DNA from 2 places in the Exiguobacterium sp. PvP048 genome. Region 2 is predicted to be linked to the other one. Evidence: predicted binding sites of a transcription regulator. Region 2 holds the regulator's gene; the other holds the start of a gene.
The links. The regulator Rex, encoded in region 2, represses fermentation and respiration genes when NADH is low (regulators of the CRP and FNR family bind a similar motif). The targets are predictions, from matches to a motif close to TTGTGAAATATTTCACAA.
Positions count from the first base shown of each region.

Region 1: ABIC15_RS01430 (cytochrome ubiquinol oxidase subunit I) is a predicted target of Rex. The motif match lies at 4,192-4,209, and genes of this name have one in related genera.

Region 1 is NZ_JBEPSU010000001.1:274,751-282,690, reverse strand. Features, by position in the region: gene nadE (ammonia-dependent NAD(+) synthetase) at 1-259, shown strand, start outside; gene ABIC15_RS01450 (protoporphyrinogen/coproporphyrinogen oxidase) at 370-1,650, shown strand; gene ABIC15_RS01445 (disulfide bond formation protein B) at 1,661-2,053, opposite strand; gene ABIC15_RS01440 (transcriptional regulator CcpC) at 2,119-3,009, shown strand; gene ABIC15_RS01435 (N-acetyldiaminopimelate deacetylase) at 2,993-4,105, shown strand; gene ABIC15_RS01430 (cytochrome ubiquinol oxidase subunit I) at 4,327-5,715, shown strand; gene ABIC15_RS01425 (cytochrome d ubiquinol oxidase subunit II) at 5,728-6,750, shown strand; gene ABIC15_RS01420 (potassium channel family protein) at 7,061-7,729, shown strand; gene ABIC15_RS01415 (Cof-type HAD-IIB family hydrolase) at 7,773-7,940, opposite strand, start outside.
Region 2 is NZ_JBEPSU010000009.1:59,556-67,495, reverse strand. Features, by position in the region: gene ABIC15_RS13655 (hypothetical protein) at 1-332, opposite strand, end outside; gene ABIC15_RS13650 (ABC-F family ATP-binding cassette domain-containing protein) at 332-2,233, opposite strand; gene ABIC15_RS13645 (redox-sensing transcriptional repressor Rex) at 2,390-3,049, shown strand; gene ABIC15_RS13640 (twin-arginine translocase TatA/TatE family subunit) at 3,049-3,255, shown strand; gene tatC (twin-arginine translocase subunit TatC) at 3,263-4,042, shown strand; tRNA gene ABIC15_RS13630 (tRNA-Ala) at 4,150-4,222, shown strand; gene ABIC15_RS13625 (S8 family serine peptidase) at 4,468-7,940, shown strand, end outside.

The DNA of each region.
Region 1 (7,940 bases), on a different contig from region 2:
GCGACAGGGAAAACAACTGTTACGTCAATTACAGGCACCTGAAGGACTGATTGAAAAGGTACCGACAGCAGATTTAGAAGATAACCAGCCGGGGTTGCCGGATGAACAAGCACTCGGCATGACGTACAATGAAATTGATGACTACTTGGAGGGGAAAACCATCTCCGCTGAAAGTCAGGCTAAACTCGAAGCTCAGTATAAACGGGTTGGCCATAAACACCATATGCCGGTTTCACCCCTGGATACGTGGTGGAAATAAGGAATGACCTGCAGACGACAGCTGAAAGTGCTGTCGTTTTTTTCGTCTAAAAAGCGGGAAAAGAGTTAAAACAAACCATTGAGTAAGAGAGCTTGACTGGAGGGAACAGAATGGAATCGATAGCAGTCGTCGGTGGTGGACTGGCAGGGTTATCCGTTGCTGCCTTGCTTGCGAAACAAGGGAAACAGGTACAACTTTATGATGCCGCGATGTTAGGCGGCAGAGCGACCTCACAACGCATTAAAGGCTATACATTCAATTACGGGGCGCATGCGATATACGGGCGTGATCAGTCCGTCTTAAAGACGATCATAAAAAATCTGAAATTAGAGATTACCTGGCTGGACTTTTCTTCGGCAAAAGCAAAATATGAATTTTCCGGTCATTTAACGGCTGCTCCCGCCAATGCAATCGGTCTCTTAAAAACAGAAGTGATAGGCGGAACGGATAAACTTCGTTTCACATGGGAAGTCGTGAAAACCGTTCTCCGGCTTGAAAAAGGGGAGCCGGAGTTGTCAATTGGTCAATGGTTGATACGGGAAAAAACGGAGGAAGATGTGTCCCGTCTGATGCTTGATCTGGCCTCCAGCAATTTTTTTACGACCGAACCGGAAAACATTCCGTCAGTCGTCTATTTTGACTATTACCGCAAACTCTTTCGGACACGAAAGCCGGTCTCCTATATCGCCGGAGGATGGCAAGTTTTAATTGATGAACTGGAACGGGTCATCCAAGAACAAGGCGGAACCATCCATCGGAAAACTAAAATCACGGCGATTGAAGAATATGAACAAGGATATCAGTTACGTGACCGGAAAAAGACCGAATGGATTGTGAACCGGGTTGTCCTGGCGCTTCCTCCCCGGGATATGCGGAAACTGGCATTGCCGGCATCCGTTCAATCCTTCATCGAACCATTTGCGCAGTACGAACCGGTGGAAGTTCTCGTATATGATGTCGGGATCAGTCCATACCTCAAAACACCGTTTTCATATGTGTACGACCGTACACATCAACTGTTCGTAACGGATCTATCCCATTACGATCCGAGTATCGCGCCGAAAGATGGTCAAGTCTTACAGGTTGTTGCTTATCTTGCCCACCCAGAAGTCGGAAATCCGGATTATCTGGCAGAAAAGGTCCAACACATTCACCGGCTCCTTGATCAACATTATCCGACATGGCAGGAACGTCTCGTCGTCGAGCGGACAATGAAACGGGCAATCGTTCAAGAAATCAAATGGAAAATGGGCCAAAGCGGATTACCTAATTTTATGCAGGACGGACCAAAGGAGACGATGGCGTTTGTCGGGGATTGGTGTGAAGGAGAAGGGCAGTTATCGGAATTATCCTTCTCGAGCGCGTTGAACGTGGCAGCGACTTGGAAATAAAAAAAAACGCTCATTGAGCGTTTTTTTTATTTGGATAAAAGGCGAGGATGACCAAAAGCGTAAATGCAATCAAACTCATCATCGGAATCGTCAGGAAGCCAAAATAATTGACCCATTTGATGAGACAACCATTTGTACAGAGCGCTTCGCCATCCGGTAATCGTTCGAGTACGACGTGGTAGGCCGCGACTGCGAACCCGAGTAATGTATACAAGCGAAGGAAAAATCCGTCGACCGGGCGATTGCGGAACAAGGATACGAGCAGATAGATGGCGGTCGTATACATGAACAGACGTTGCCACCAACATAATGGACAAGGAATGAATCCCCGGACCTCACTGAAATACAGACTGCCTAAAGTAGCGACCGTTGAGACGATCAACATAAAATGATACCGTGACATATGTACCTTCCTCTCTAACGTGTTAAACTAATGCCATCTTATATCATGAGGAGTCGAATCATACATTGCAAGTGTCGGAAATGGAAATGTTGATTACGTTGTCAGAAGAATTGAACATGAGACGGGCAGCCGAACGTCTTTTTGTATCGCAGCCTGCCCTCAGCCAACGTTTGGTCGCAATCGAGCGGCGCTGGGCAACCAAGCTGTTCATTCGTTCATCCCGTGGGCTGAGTATTACTCCGCAAGGCGAAAAAGTCATCGGTCTCGCCAAGGAGATGAACCGGAAAGAACTGGAGCTTAAAAGTGAATTGACGGCAGAAGAGGGAGCCGTTTACGGGACACTTCGGATTGCAGTCGCGTCCATTATGGGACAATACTGGCTTCCCCGTGTTCTGAAACGATTTGTCGAACGGTATCCGCATGTCCGTGTCCAATTGGTCACAGGGTGGTCAAGTGAAATGATGCGTCATATGCTGGAAGAACATTTTCACATCGGCATCATCCGCGGAAATCCCGATTGGAAAGGCGTGAAGGAACGGCTGTTTTCCGATCCGCTGTATTTAGTCGACAGTGAACTGACGTCGTTGGAACAGTTGCGGAAGACAGAACGTCCTTTTATCCAGTTCAAGAGCGATTCGACCTATTATCAGGAAATTTTAGAATGGTGGCAGGATCGTTTTTCGAGTCCGCCGGCCCGGACGCTCGTCGTCGACCAGATTGAAACGTGTAAACAGATGGCACTTCACGGGATTGGTTTTGCCATCTTGCCGGAATCGACGATCCATGAAGCGAGTGAAGTGATGCAGATTCCGCTCAAAACGTCATCCGGTAAAATTTTAAAGCGGGACACGTGGATTCTATCAACGGAGTCGATGCTTGAATTAAAACAAGTCCAAGCGTTTTGGGACATTGTCAAAGAAGAAGGAGGAAGTCAGTCAGATGGAATACGCAATTGAAATGCGCCGAGAACTTCATAAAATACCGGAACCTGGTTTTAAGGAGTTTAAAACGCAAGCATTTATCCTTGATCAAATCCGATCATACCCGGAAGATCGGGTCAGTTACGATACATTCGAAACAGGAGTATTTGTCCGTGTGAAAGGATTAACCGGAAATCGGACGATTGGATACCGGGCGGATATCGACGGATTACCGATTGAAGAAGCAACGGGACTGCCATTTTGTTCCGAGCATCCGGGGTTCATGCACGCCTGCGGCCATGATGTGCATGCATCAATTGCCCTCGGTCTGTTACGCCGAATCGTTGAACTGCCGGTCATGGATGATGTCGTTTTCCTGTTCCAACCAGCTGAAGAAGGTCCGGGTGGGGCAGAACCGATGATTAAAAGTCCGCTGTTTGAAAAATATCGTCCGAGTGAGATGTATGGTCTGCATGTCGCACCGGAGTATCCGGTCGGAACGATTGCCAGCCGTCCGGGTGTCTTGTTTGCGAGTGCACGGGAAGTTCATATCACGATTTATGGACAGAGCGGTCATGCTGCGTTCCCCCATTTGACGATTGATACAGTCGTTGCGCAGGCAGCGTTAATCATGCAGCTGCAGACGATTGTCAGCCGCTCGATCAATCCAATGAACTGCAGTGTCATCACGATCGGGAAAGTAGATGCAGGAATTCGGGAGAATGTCATTGCCGGTCGGGCGTTACTCGACGGAACGATGCGGGCGCTTAACGGAACAGATATGGAAAAGTTAGAGCAACGTGTCCGGGATATCATCCGCGGCATCGAAGCTTCATTCGGCGTCAAAATCGATCTGCAGTTCGGAAATCGGTATTATGAAGTCGTCAACGATCAACGCGTCGTTGATAAATTCTCATCCTTCGTCAAAATGAATGCGAATTACATTGAGTGTGATGCTGCCATGACGGGAGAAGATTTTGGTTTCATGTTAAAAGAAATTCCCGGCATGATGTTTTGGCTCGGGGTGAATAATGCAACATCCGGATTACATCAACCGACCTTGAATCCGGACGAAGAAGCCATCCCCTTCGTCATCAATTTACTGGATCATTATTTCCGCGAATACGTCTAAATAAAAGACGTGACAATCGGCTCTTTATTCATGAAAAAATGGATAAAGGGCTTTCATTTTATAGAAGAGAACAGTTTTCGAACGTTTTGTGAAATAAATCACGAGTATATGTGAACAATTTGTTACATCAAACATTTAAAACAGACACAAATGATTATGTTCTCTATGATACGGATATAAACAATATATAGAAGTACGTCTAGAAAGAGGGGGCTATACACATGTTCAATGATCCAGTCATGCTCAGTCGATTATTGACAGGGCTCACATTAGCATTCCACATCATCTTTGCGACGATTGGGGTAGGGGTTCCATTGATGGTACTCGCAGCTGAGTACATCGGTATTAAACGAAAAGATTCAGACTATATTCTTTTGGCACGTCGCTGGACGCGCGGTTATATCGTAACTGTAGCGGTAGGTGTCGTAACAGGAACAGCGATTGGTCTACAATTGTCGCTCTTATGGCCTTCCTTGATGCAAGTAGCCGGTCAAACGATTGCCTTACCGTTGTTCATGGAAACTTTCGCCTTCTTCTTTGAAGCGATTTTCCTCGGTATTTATCTCTACACATGGGACCGGTTTAAAAATCCATGGTTACACTGGTTAATCGGGATTCCCGTCGTCATCGGGGCGACATTATCTGCTTTCTTCATCACGACGGTCAACTCATTCATGAACTCGCCGGAAGGATTCAAAATCGTTAACGGAACGTTGACGCAAATCGAACCGTTGAAAGCGATGTTCAACACGGCGACACCAACGAAAGCAACGCACGTCATCGTATCCGCTTACTTGACGGTTGCCTTCATCTTGGCAGCAATCGCAGCGTTTCATCTGTTGCGCAAGAAAACTTTGTCGGCGGCAGAAACGGCTTATCACAAAAAAGCACTTCGCTTAACCGTCATGGCCGGCTTAATCTTTGCCTTCTCGACAGCATTGGTCGGTGATTTCTCCGGGAAATACCTGGCGAAATACCAACCTGAAAAACTCGCAGCGGCAGAATGGCATTTTGAAACGACAAACGAAGCCGAATTGATTTTCGGTGGTATTTTGGATGAACAGGCGGACGGCAGCTATGAAATTAAAGGTGCTGTCAAGATTCCGTATGCTTTATCCATTCTCGCAGGGGGAGCACCGGATACAGAGGTCATCGGTTTGAATGAATTCGCCAAAGAAGATCAGGCACCTCTGTTTGTCCACTATTTCTTCGATATCATGGTATCGATTGGCATGTACCTGGCTGCCATCTCAGCCTTGTTCATCTTGGCATTCCGACTCAAAAAGTTGAACCCGTACAACAAATGGTTACTGCGCGGTATTTTCATCGGTGGACCGCTTGCCATCGTCTCGATCGAAGCAGGATGGATGTATGCGGAAATCGGACGTCAGCCTTGGACGCTCTATGGTATTATGAGAACGGCTGATGCAGCGACGACTTCGACGGCTGTCGGACCGATGTTGATTTTATTCAGTTTACTTTATCTGTTGCTCGGAACGATTTGTACAGTCGTCTTGCTCCGGATGTTTAAAAATAATCCAGTCGGCAAAGAACTCGCGGACGATCATCACACACGTGGTGAAGCGATGTTTGCGGACGACAACAAATAAGGAGGGAACGAGTTGGACATTCAAACACTTGGAATAACCGTACTTTGGACGTTCCTTTATGGATATCTCATCGTTGCCTCAATTGACTTCGGTGCCGGTTTTTACGCGTTTTATTCAAAATATACGAAACGGGATCATCTGACGAACCGTTTGATTCTCCGTTATCTTTCTCCGGTCTGGGAAGTGACGAACGTCTTCTTCGTCTTCTTCTTCGTCGGACTTGTCGGATTCTTTCCGGATACGGCATATTATTACGGAACAGCTTTACTTGTTCCGGCTTCGATCGTGTTGGTATTGATTGCAATTCGCGGTAGCTTTTACGCATTTGCCAACTATGGTTCGAACGACAGCATGTTCTATACGTTCTTATACGGTGCGACAGGATTGCTGATTCCGGCAGCGATGTCGACGACACTGACAATCAGTCAGGGCGGTTTTATCCGGAAAACAAATGAGACCGTCGAATTCCTTGGGACGAAGCTGTTCACGAACTTTTATTCTTGGACGGTCGTTGCGCTTGCCATCGTATCGGTTCTTTATATCAGCGCGATGTTCCTGTTGTTCTATGCGGATAAAGCAAAGGATGAGAATGCAACACCATTGATTCGGAAATGGGCATTGTTCTGGAGTGTTCCGACAATTGTTGTCTGTGCATTAGTCTTCTTCGGACTGAAGAATCAGGCAGCGTGGCATTATGAAAATATTTTAAACGGCAACTGGTGGTGGTTCGCAGCAAGTTTCCTATTCTTCTGCGTTGCTGTCACACTTGTTTACTTGAAGAAAAACTACGGGATTGCTTTCATCGCCGTGATGGCACAATACGGTGTTGCCTGGTTCGGATACGGATACACACACCTTCCGTACATTCTTTATCCGTACATCGATATCAATAAAGCGGTCGTTAACGAAACGATGGCTACGGCACTTGTCGTCGTCTTCATCTTCGGACTGATGTTATTGATCCCTGCACTGTATTTGATCTTACGGTTGTTCCTGTTTGACAACGATTATGTCAGCGGGAAAAAAGCAAAATAAGTAGAACGTCTATCACGTAATCAGTTCGAGGCTGACTCAAAAGTCGGTTTCTCCAAAGAAAAGGGCGGCAGATTCAATTCTGCCGCTCTTTTCTCGTTTAATGTAGAACTCACGTACTTACGAGACTCCTACAGGAAATGGCGTGAAAGATCAAATGATTTCTTTTGGAGTCGACCCCTTTTTTTGATTAGATTTGTCGGTCGTTTTAAGGTGGGGAGAACCGAAAACTGTATTGTAAAAGCGTTCATAGTAATTTAGAAGTGAATCGGGTACACTACTACTGAAGCAGAAATGTGAAGGAGAGTTGAACATGAATGGAGAGTTTGCGGTAATCGGTTTAGGGCGTTTCGGGGGATCGATTGTTCGAGAGTTGTCGAAAAACGGATATGATGTTTTGGCGATTGATTCGGATGAAGAACGTGTGAATGAATATATGGGGATTGCGACGCATTCCGTCATTGCAGATACGACGGATGAGAACGTTCTAAAGAGTCTCGGAATCCGTAATTTTGATCATGTCATCGTTGCGATCGGGGAAAACATCCAAGCATCGATTTTGACGACTTTAATTTTAAAAGAACTGGGTGTCCAGTCGATTACGGTCAAGGCGACGAATGATTACCATGAAAAAGTGTTGCGTAAAATTGGTGCGGACTTCATCGTCCACCCCGAGCGGGACATGGGGGTCCGGATTGCCAACGGATTGATGAGTTCGAATATTTTAGATTATCTCGATTTATCACAAGAGTTCTCGATTGTCGAAATCAAAGTCAGTGACCGGATGGCGAACCAGACTTTGATTGATCTGGATTTACGAAGCAAGTACGGTGCGAACGTTGTTGCCATCAAGCGGGGCGAGAACGTCATGATTTCCTTACAAGCGGATGAATTGATTGAAAAAGGGGATTACCTCGTCGTCATTGGAGAAAACGATGACTTGGACCGCTTGGAGCGCGCCATTCATAAAGTGAAAAATTAATATCAAAAAAGGCTGAGGAATGATTCCTCGGCCTTTTGAGTAGTTAAATGAGTTGAAATTCCTTGAGACCGTGTTCGATGCCGTCTTCGAGAATATGTTTAGTGACGAAATCGGCGGCTGCTTTTGTTTCTGCAAGACCATTGCCCATCGCGATGCCGGTTCCGACATAACGCAACATTTCTAAATCATTTAACGCATCTCCGAAAGCAAA
Region 2 (7,940 bases):
AGTGCCCAGATTCCGACACAGCTGATCAAAAAGGCGACCAGTGGTGAGACAGCACCGTAATACATGATGATCATTGGATCATTCAGTTCGACGAACGACTGAATCGTCAACAACGTACAAATCAGACCGGACAATAAACTGATGAACAGTCCGCTCCACGTTTGGATGACAAGTCCGATCATGCAGGAAATCAGGATGAACAACGGGTACACGGCATTAAACGCATCCGGACGAATGAAAGCCGAGACATAGTCCGCATACATCGGAACGAAATAAAGGACACCGGACAATAATCCTTGGATCAGATTGATCAGATAACTTTTCGATCGCATCAGTGGAACGACTCCCACTGTTCCATCAGCTCAAGCAAATCGACGTCGATCTGATCACGTTCTGCCGACAGGGCGGTCGCTTTCGGAATATCATTAAAGACTTCCGGTTCACACAACAGCTGTTCGATTTCAACCGACCGGTTCTCCAACCGTTCGATCTCTTGCTCGAGCTGTTCAAGTTGCTGTTTCTTCTTACGTGCTTCTTTTTGGGCTTCCTTGTCAATCGTCTTCGTCGACGCGACTTTGATTGCTTTCGCTTCTTCCGCTTCAAGACGGGCGATTTCTTCTTTCTCGGCTTTTTTCTCCATGTAATACGAGTAGTCACCGAGGTAATCGGTCACACCGTCTGAACTCATTTCAATGACACGCGTCGCGACGCGGTCAATGAAGTAGCGGTCGTGGGAAACGAACAGCAGAGTCCCTTCGTAGTCGACGAGGGCATTCTCGAGGACCATCTTCGAATCAAGATCCAAGTGGTTCGTCGGCTCATCGAGGACCAGCAGATTCGTTTTGCGTAACTTCAGTTTTGCGAGCGCCAGGCGTCCGCGTTCTCCGCCGGATAATTCATGGACGAGCTTAAAGACGTCGTCTCCGCTGAAGAGGAACTGACCAAGCACAGACCGGACTTCCTGTTCGCGCATCAACGGCCATTCATTCCAAATTTCATCGATGACCCGGTTGCGGTCATTCAGTTCCGCCTGCTCCTGATCGTAGTAACCGATTGAGACACCGGTTCCGAACCGGTAGTCTCCGAATAACGGTTTCAGACGGCCGACGAGCACTTTCAGTAGTGTCGACTTGCCGATTCCGTTTGGTCCGACGAGCGCCAGTGATTCCGCGCGTTGCAGACGGAACGTGATGTTTTTCGAGACGGCTTCTTCATAGCCGACTGCGAGTTGGTTGACCTGCAGCACATCATTGCCGCTCTGCTTTTCAATCGGGAATGACAGAACCGTACTACGTTCGTCACCGTCCGGCCGGTCGATCCGGTCGACCTTTTCAAGACGTTTGCGGACGCTTTGCGCCCGTTTTGTTGTCGTTGCCCGGGCGATGTTGCGCTGGATGAAATCCTGCATCTTCGCGATATCTTCCTGTTGCTGTTCGAACTGTTTCATTTCCTGTTCGTAGAGCGCCGCTTTTTGTTCGAGATACTTCGTATAATTACCGGTAAACTTCCGGGAGACGTTCCGGGACAATTCATAGACGACGTTGACGACTTGATCGAGGAAATACCGGTCATGGGAAACGATCAGGACAGCGCCGCGGTAACCGGACAAGTAACTTTCAAGCCAGGACAGTGTATCGATGTCCAAGTGGTTGGTCGGCTCATCGAGAATCAGCAGTTCCGGTGCCTGCAGCAACATCTTCGCGAGGGCGAGCCGGGTCCGCTGTCCACCGGAAAGCGTCTGAATCCGTCGGGAATAATCGTCCGGATAAAAGCGCATCCCGTGTAAGACGGAGCGGATATTGGCTTCGAACTGATAGCCGCCGGCTTCCGAGAAGTCGTGTTGTGCCTGGTCGTACGTTTTAAGGAGACGGTCATAAGCGGCCGGATCATTTAAAATGTGTTCCATGCCCATTTCAATTTCCATCCGGCGAAGTGCCCGTTCCTGATCCTGCAGATGCTCAAAGACGGTCAGCATCTCGTTCCAAATTGATTCGTTCGACTCGAGTCCGCTGTCCTGCGCGAGATAACCGATCCGGACTTCCTTGCTCTTCATGATTTCCCCGGAATCATGTGACAGCTCCCCGGCGATGATTTTTAAAAGTGTCGATTTTCCGGCACCATTTCGTCCGACGAGGGCAATCCGGTCCCGTTCCTGTACTTCGAGTTTAATATTGTCTAAAATCGGCTCGACGCCGAATGATTTTGAGAGTTGGTTTACTTGTAAGAGAATCATATCCATCCATCCTTCCACCCTTTAGTCTATCACGAAAAATCCTGCCGAATATAATATTTGTTACTCTATGTGAAGTGGTTTACAATCAAGGGGAGTAGAATTCTTTGCATTGATTTGGGTGCCACGTCAGAACGTGGCCGAAGGGGGAACTGCAGTATGAATGGGCCAGACACAAAAATACCACAAGCAACGGCGAAACGGCTGCCGTTATATTATCGTTTTATCCAGAGTCTTTATAACTCCGGCAAGTTGCGTGTCTCGTCAGCAGAGCTCAGCGAAGCGGTCAAAGTCGACTCCGCGACGATCCGTCGTGACTTTTCCTACTTTGGGGCGTTAGGGAAAAAAGGGTACGGTTATAATGTTCAACATTTGTTAACATTTTTCCGAAAGACACTCAACCAAGACGAGGTCACGAATGTCGCCTTAATCGGGGTCGGACATCTCGGAACAGCGTTTGCAAATTATAACTTTTTAAAGAATAATAGTACTCGTATCGTCATCGCGTTTGACGCCGATGAGGACAAGGTCGGAACAACGACGCAGGACGTTCCAATTTATCACGTCTCGGATATGAAAGAACAAATCCAAGCGAACCATGTCGATGTCGCCATCTTGACGGTACCGTCTCAGTTCGCCCAGTCAGTGGCAGATGAGTTAGTTGAGTATGGTGTGACCGGCATTTTGAACTTTACACCGGCCCGGTTGAATGTACCGGCCCACGTTCGGGTGCATCACATCGATCTGTCAATCGAGCTGCAGTCGCTCGTCTATTTCATGAAGCATTATTCGCAATCAGCTGAAGGAGTGAAATCATAATGGAAAACCTTATTCCGTTAACGGTCGGATTCATTGGACCAGGAAGCATCGCCTTGATCGGTGTCGTCGCCCTCATCATCTTCGGACCGAAGAAATTACCGGAACTCGGCCGCGCTGCCGGACAGACGTTAAAAGAGTTCAAGAGTGCGACACACGGCATCATGGATGATGATAAAGACAAAAAGGACGAAACGAAAGAGAAGTGAGTGAATCATGGCGATCGATCAAGAACAGAGTGTGACATCGCACTTAGATGAACTGCGTAAGCGGATCGTCTGGTCGCTCATCATTGTAGTGGTCATGTTTATCGCAGCCTTTCCGCTCGTCCGGCCGCTCGTCCGTTTCTTACAGGCCGACTTAAAGGAACTCGGAATTGGGCTGAATGCGTTTAACGTTGTTGATCCACTGATGTTATATCTGAATCTTGCGTTCATCATCGCAATCGTCTTGGCATCCCCGTTTTGGATGTATCAGCTTTGGGCATTCATCCGTCCCGGTCTGCACGACCAAGAACAAAAAGCGACGTTGACGTATATTCCCGTGACGTTTTTCTTATTCCTTGCGGGTGTTTCATTTTCTTATTTTTGGCTGTTGCCGTTTTTACTCGAAGTATCGACAGAACTCGGACAAGAGCTCGGAATCGAACAGGTCATCGGAGTCGAGAATTATTTCAGCTTTCTGATCCGGTTGACGATTCCGTTTGGTCTGTTGTTCCAGTTGCCGGTCGTGACGATGTTTTTGACACGGCTCGGACTCGTGACGCCGTTCTTCATGCGGAAGAATCGGAAGTATGCGTATTTTGCGTTGTTCGTGATTGCGGCGTTGATCTCACCGCCCGACATTACGTCGCATTTGATGATTTCTGTTCCGTTGTTCGTTTTATATGAAATCAGTATCCTGATTTCAGCACGGACCTATAAAAAAGTCCTGATTCTCGAGCAGGAAGCTGAACTCGAACGACAGGCGGATATGATGCGTGAGCTGAACAAATAACGGAAGATTCTCCTTTGCCGGTAAGGTGAGGGAGATTTTTTTGTAAGCGGTCTAATTTTATATTGAAAAAATGAACAGCAATGGGTATACTCATTATAGAAACACACGGGGGCTTAGCTCAGCTGGGAGAGCGTTTGGCTGGCAGCCAAAAGGTCGTCGGTTCGAGCCCGATAGTCTCCATATTGCTTTACCTGCCGAAACCTTGGGAAACCAAGGTTTTTTTTGTGTCTTCAGAAAAACGGTCTCTTTTGATAAAAAGGTAAATGAAGGATGTTAACTGATTGATATACCATAAACCAACAATTATTTTTAAAATACTCCAAATTTAAATTGTATATTAAGCAAAAGTTGATTAAACTAAAAATACAGAATTTTCGTTTAATATGTTTTGTGCCACATTACATTTTTGGAAAAGAGGAAAAAGAATGAAGAAAAAGAAGATTGCTCTTATGGCGGCAGCCCTCATGACATCTTCCAGCCTAGTTCATGCTGAGGGACACGTGTCATCACAAAAAGTGGATGTACAAAAGCCACAAGCACTCTCACTGAAAAAAGCGGGTCAGGAAAAGTCATACAGCCAAAACGAAAAAGTACGGATTGTCGTCGAACTCGATCAAAAAGCCGCGATTGAACATGCGCAGGCACAAAATAAACGTTACAGCACGTTGAGCAATACGGAAAAAATCATTCTCAAGAATCAAATCGTCAATAAACAAAAAGAAGTCAAAGCAGCAATTGCCCAAAAAGACATTGCTGTTTCCTATAAAGAAAGCTTCACGACCGTCCTGAACGGGTTCAGCGGTGAAGTTAAATACGGTGAAATCAAAGAGTTGAAAAAGTTAAGCGGCATCAAGGCCGTACATATCGCACATGAGTATGCGCGTCCGGAAGTCGAAAAAGGCGCGACACCAAACATGTTGCACAGTAAAGACATGGTCAATGCAAAAGAAACATGGCAGGACTATGGCTATAAAGGGGAAGGCACCATCGTTGCCGTCATCGATACGGGAATCGATCCGACGCACAAGGACATGGTCCTCAGTCCGGAGACAAAAGTTGATTTGACGTCGTCAAAAGTCGAAGGCTTCAAAGCTTCAAAGGGATTAAAAGGAAACTACTTTACGGAAAAAGTCCCGTACGGTTATAACTATGCCGATCATGACAGTGAAATCCGTGACCTCGGACCAGGTGCTTCGATGCACGGAATGCACGTTGCCGGTACGGTTGGTGCCAACGGCGATGAAACGAACGGCGGGATCAAAGGGGTGGCACCGGAGACACAACTGCTTGCGATGAAAGTATTCGGCAATGATCCGGGGATGCCGTCGACATTCAGTGATATCTACATCAAAGCGATCGATGATGCGATTGCGCTCGGCGCAGATGTCATCAACATGAGTCTTGGTTCAACGGCCTCGTTCGTCCAAAAAGATGATCCGGAACAAAAAGCGATCGTTAATGCGATGAACAACGGGATTTTATGTGCGATTTCGGCCGGAAACTCGGCATTTGCCGGAAGCGGTGCCGGAAATCCATATGCATCGAATCCGGATGTCGGTGTCGTCGGTTCGCCGGGACTAATCAGCGAATCGCTGCAAGTCGCGTCTGTTGAAAACACACAGCTGACACTCGAAGGTATGGCATTAACGGTTGACGGACAGGATGCCGGTTACTTGGCCTACCAAAAACAAGATTCACCGAATCCGATTGCTGTTTTTGATAAAGAGAAGATGGATGTCGTGTATGTTGGTGACGGCAGTGAATCCAACTATGCGGACAAAGACGTCAAAGATAAAGTCGTCTTCGTCGTCCGAAACGGTAACTTTAACTACGCGATGATTCAAGCGGAAGCTGAAAAACAAGGAGCAGCCGGCGTCATCGTTCGCGGTCGTGTCGAACACGGCGATTACGTCAGCATGGCGCTCAATAAACCGACGATTCCACTCGTCTCGTTAAGCATTGCCGACGGAAACGAGCTCGAAGCGAAAGCAAAAGCAGGTAAAGCGTTGACAGTTACGTTTGACGGGAAAGCGGTCTCGACACCAAACCCGGTCGCCGGAGAAATGTCTGATTTCACATCATGGGGTGTGACACCGAACCTTGATTTTAAACCGGAAATCACGGCACCGGGCGGAAAAATCTACTCCACTCTCAACGCCAACGAATATGGCGTCATGAGCGGGACTTCGATGGCAGCACCACACGTTGCCGGCGGAACAGCACTCGTCATGCAACGGATCGATAAGGACTTTAAAGTCAGCGGGGCGACACGTGTTAAACTCGCGAAGACCATTTTGATGAACACGTCTCGTCCGCAACTCGATAAAGGAAAATACAATGCGGAAGCAAAAACCGGTAACTATTACTCTCCGCGTCGTGAAGGAGCGGGTCTGATGGACTTGCGTGCGGCGATGAAAACACCGGTCGTCGTAACGGAAACAAAATCGGGCGAAGGAAAAGCCGCCTTGAAACAAGTCGGCGACAAGTTCAGCTTTACGCTCGACTTGAAGAACTACAGCAATGAAAAACTGACGTACAAACTGGCTGGAACGGTCCAATCGGATCTCGCCGTCCAAGGTCAAAATTTCCTGGAAGCGAACGGTATCTTTAAAAAAGGAACAGTTGATGCGGTCGATGCCAATAAAGGCACGTTCCCGATTTCCTTCACGGTCGGCTCGAAGAAAGCAAGTTCAGTCGCGATTAACGCGAAGAGCACGACAAAAGTCAACGTTACGGTTGATTTAAAAGATACAGTCGATTGGGCAAACGGTGTACCGCTTGAAACCATCTTCGAAAACGGCTACTTTGTCGAAGGATTCGTCCGTCTGATCGATACAAAGAGCAAAAATCCTGAGTTGACAGTTCCGTATGTCGGCTTCAAAGGAGCATGGGACAAAGCACCAATCGTCGATGCACCGGTGTATGATGAAAACACGTTCTACGGCGTCACAGGTCTTGCGACAGAAGTGAAGGATAACTTCAACTTCCTCGGAACGAATGCTGCAGGCGACGTCGTTAAAGAAAAAGTCTCGTTCTCACCGAACGGGGACGGCAGTGCCGATGAGGCCTTCCCGGTCCTGTCGTTCTTACGGAACGCGAAAAAGGTCGAGTACTCGATTCTTGACCGCAACAAAACAACACTCCGTAAACTGGAAACGCAGTCAGACGTCATCAAAAACTATTATGACGGCGGATCGGAAGACGGTTACACACCGGTGACGAATGCGGCGTGGGATGGAACGGTCAACGGTGCAAAAGCCAAAGATGGTCTGTACTACTATCAGGTCAAATCAGTCGTCGATTATCCGAATGCGAAATGGCAGACGGCGTTATTCCCGATCTACATTGATACAAAAGTTCCGGCAGCAACCGTTAAATGGGATGCTGACAAAAAAGCAGTTTCTTGGACAGCCGGTGACCAAGGAACAGGTGTCGCTTCATTCGATATCCTGGTCGACGGAAAAAGTGTCTTGAAACAGCCGCTTGCGCCATCTGCTAAAAACTACACGCTGACGGATCTGCCAAGCCGTGCAAAAGTCACGTTCGTCGTAACGGATTATGCGGGCAACAGCGTGAAGAAAAACGTCAACACTTCAGGTGTCGATAAAGCCGTTCCGAGTGTCCAGATCGATACACCGGAAGCACTCGGCTTAACGACATCACAACAAGTGACGGTTTCAGGAAACGTCGCGGATGAGTCCGGCATCAAATCATTCAAAATCAACGGAAAAGCCGTTAAATTACGCTGGGATGCGGTTCAACAACACTATGCATTCAACCATGACATCACGTATACGACAGATGGTGTGAAGTCGTTTAAAGTCGAAGCCTATGATGGAAAAGGCAATCGTGTTGCCTTCAGCCGTCAAGTCATCATCGACTCGGAGCGTCCGACAAT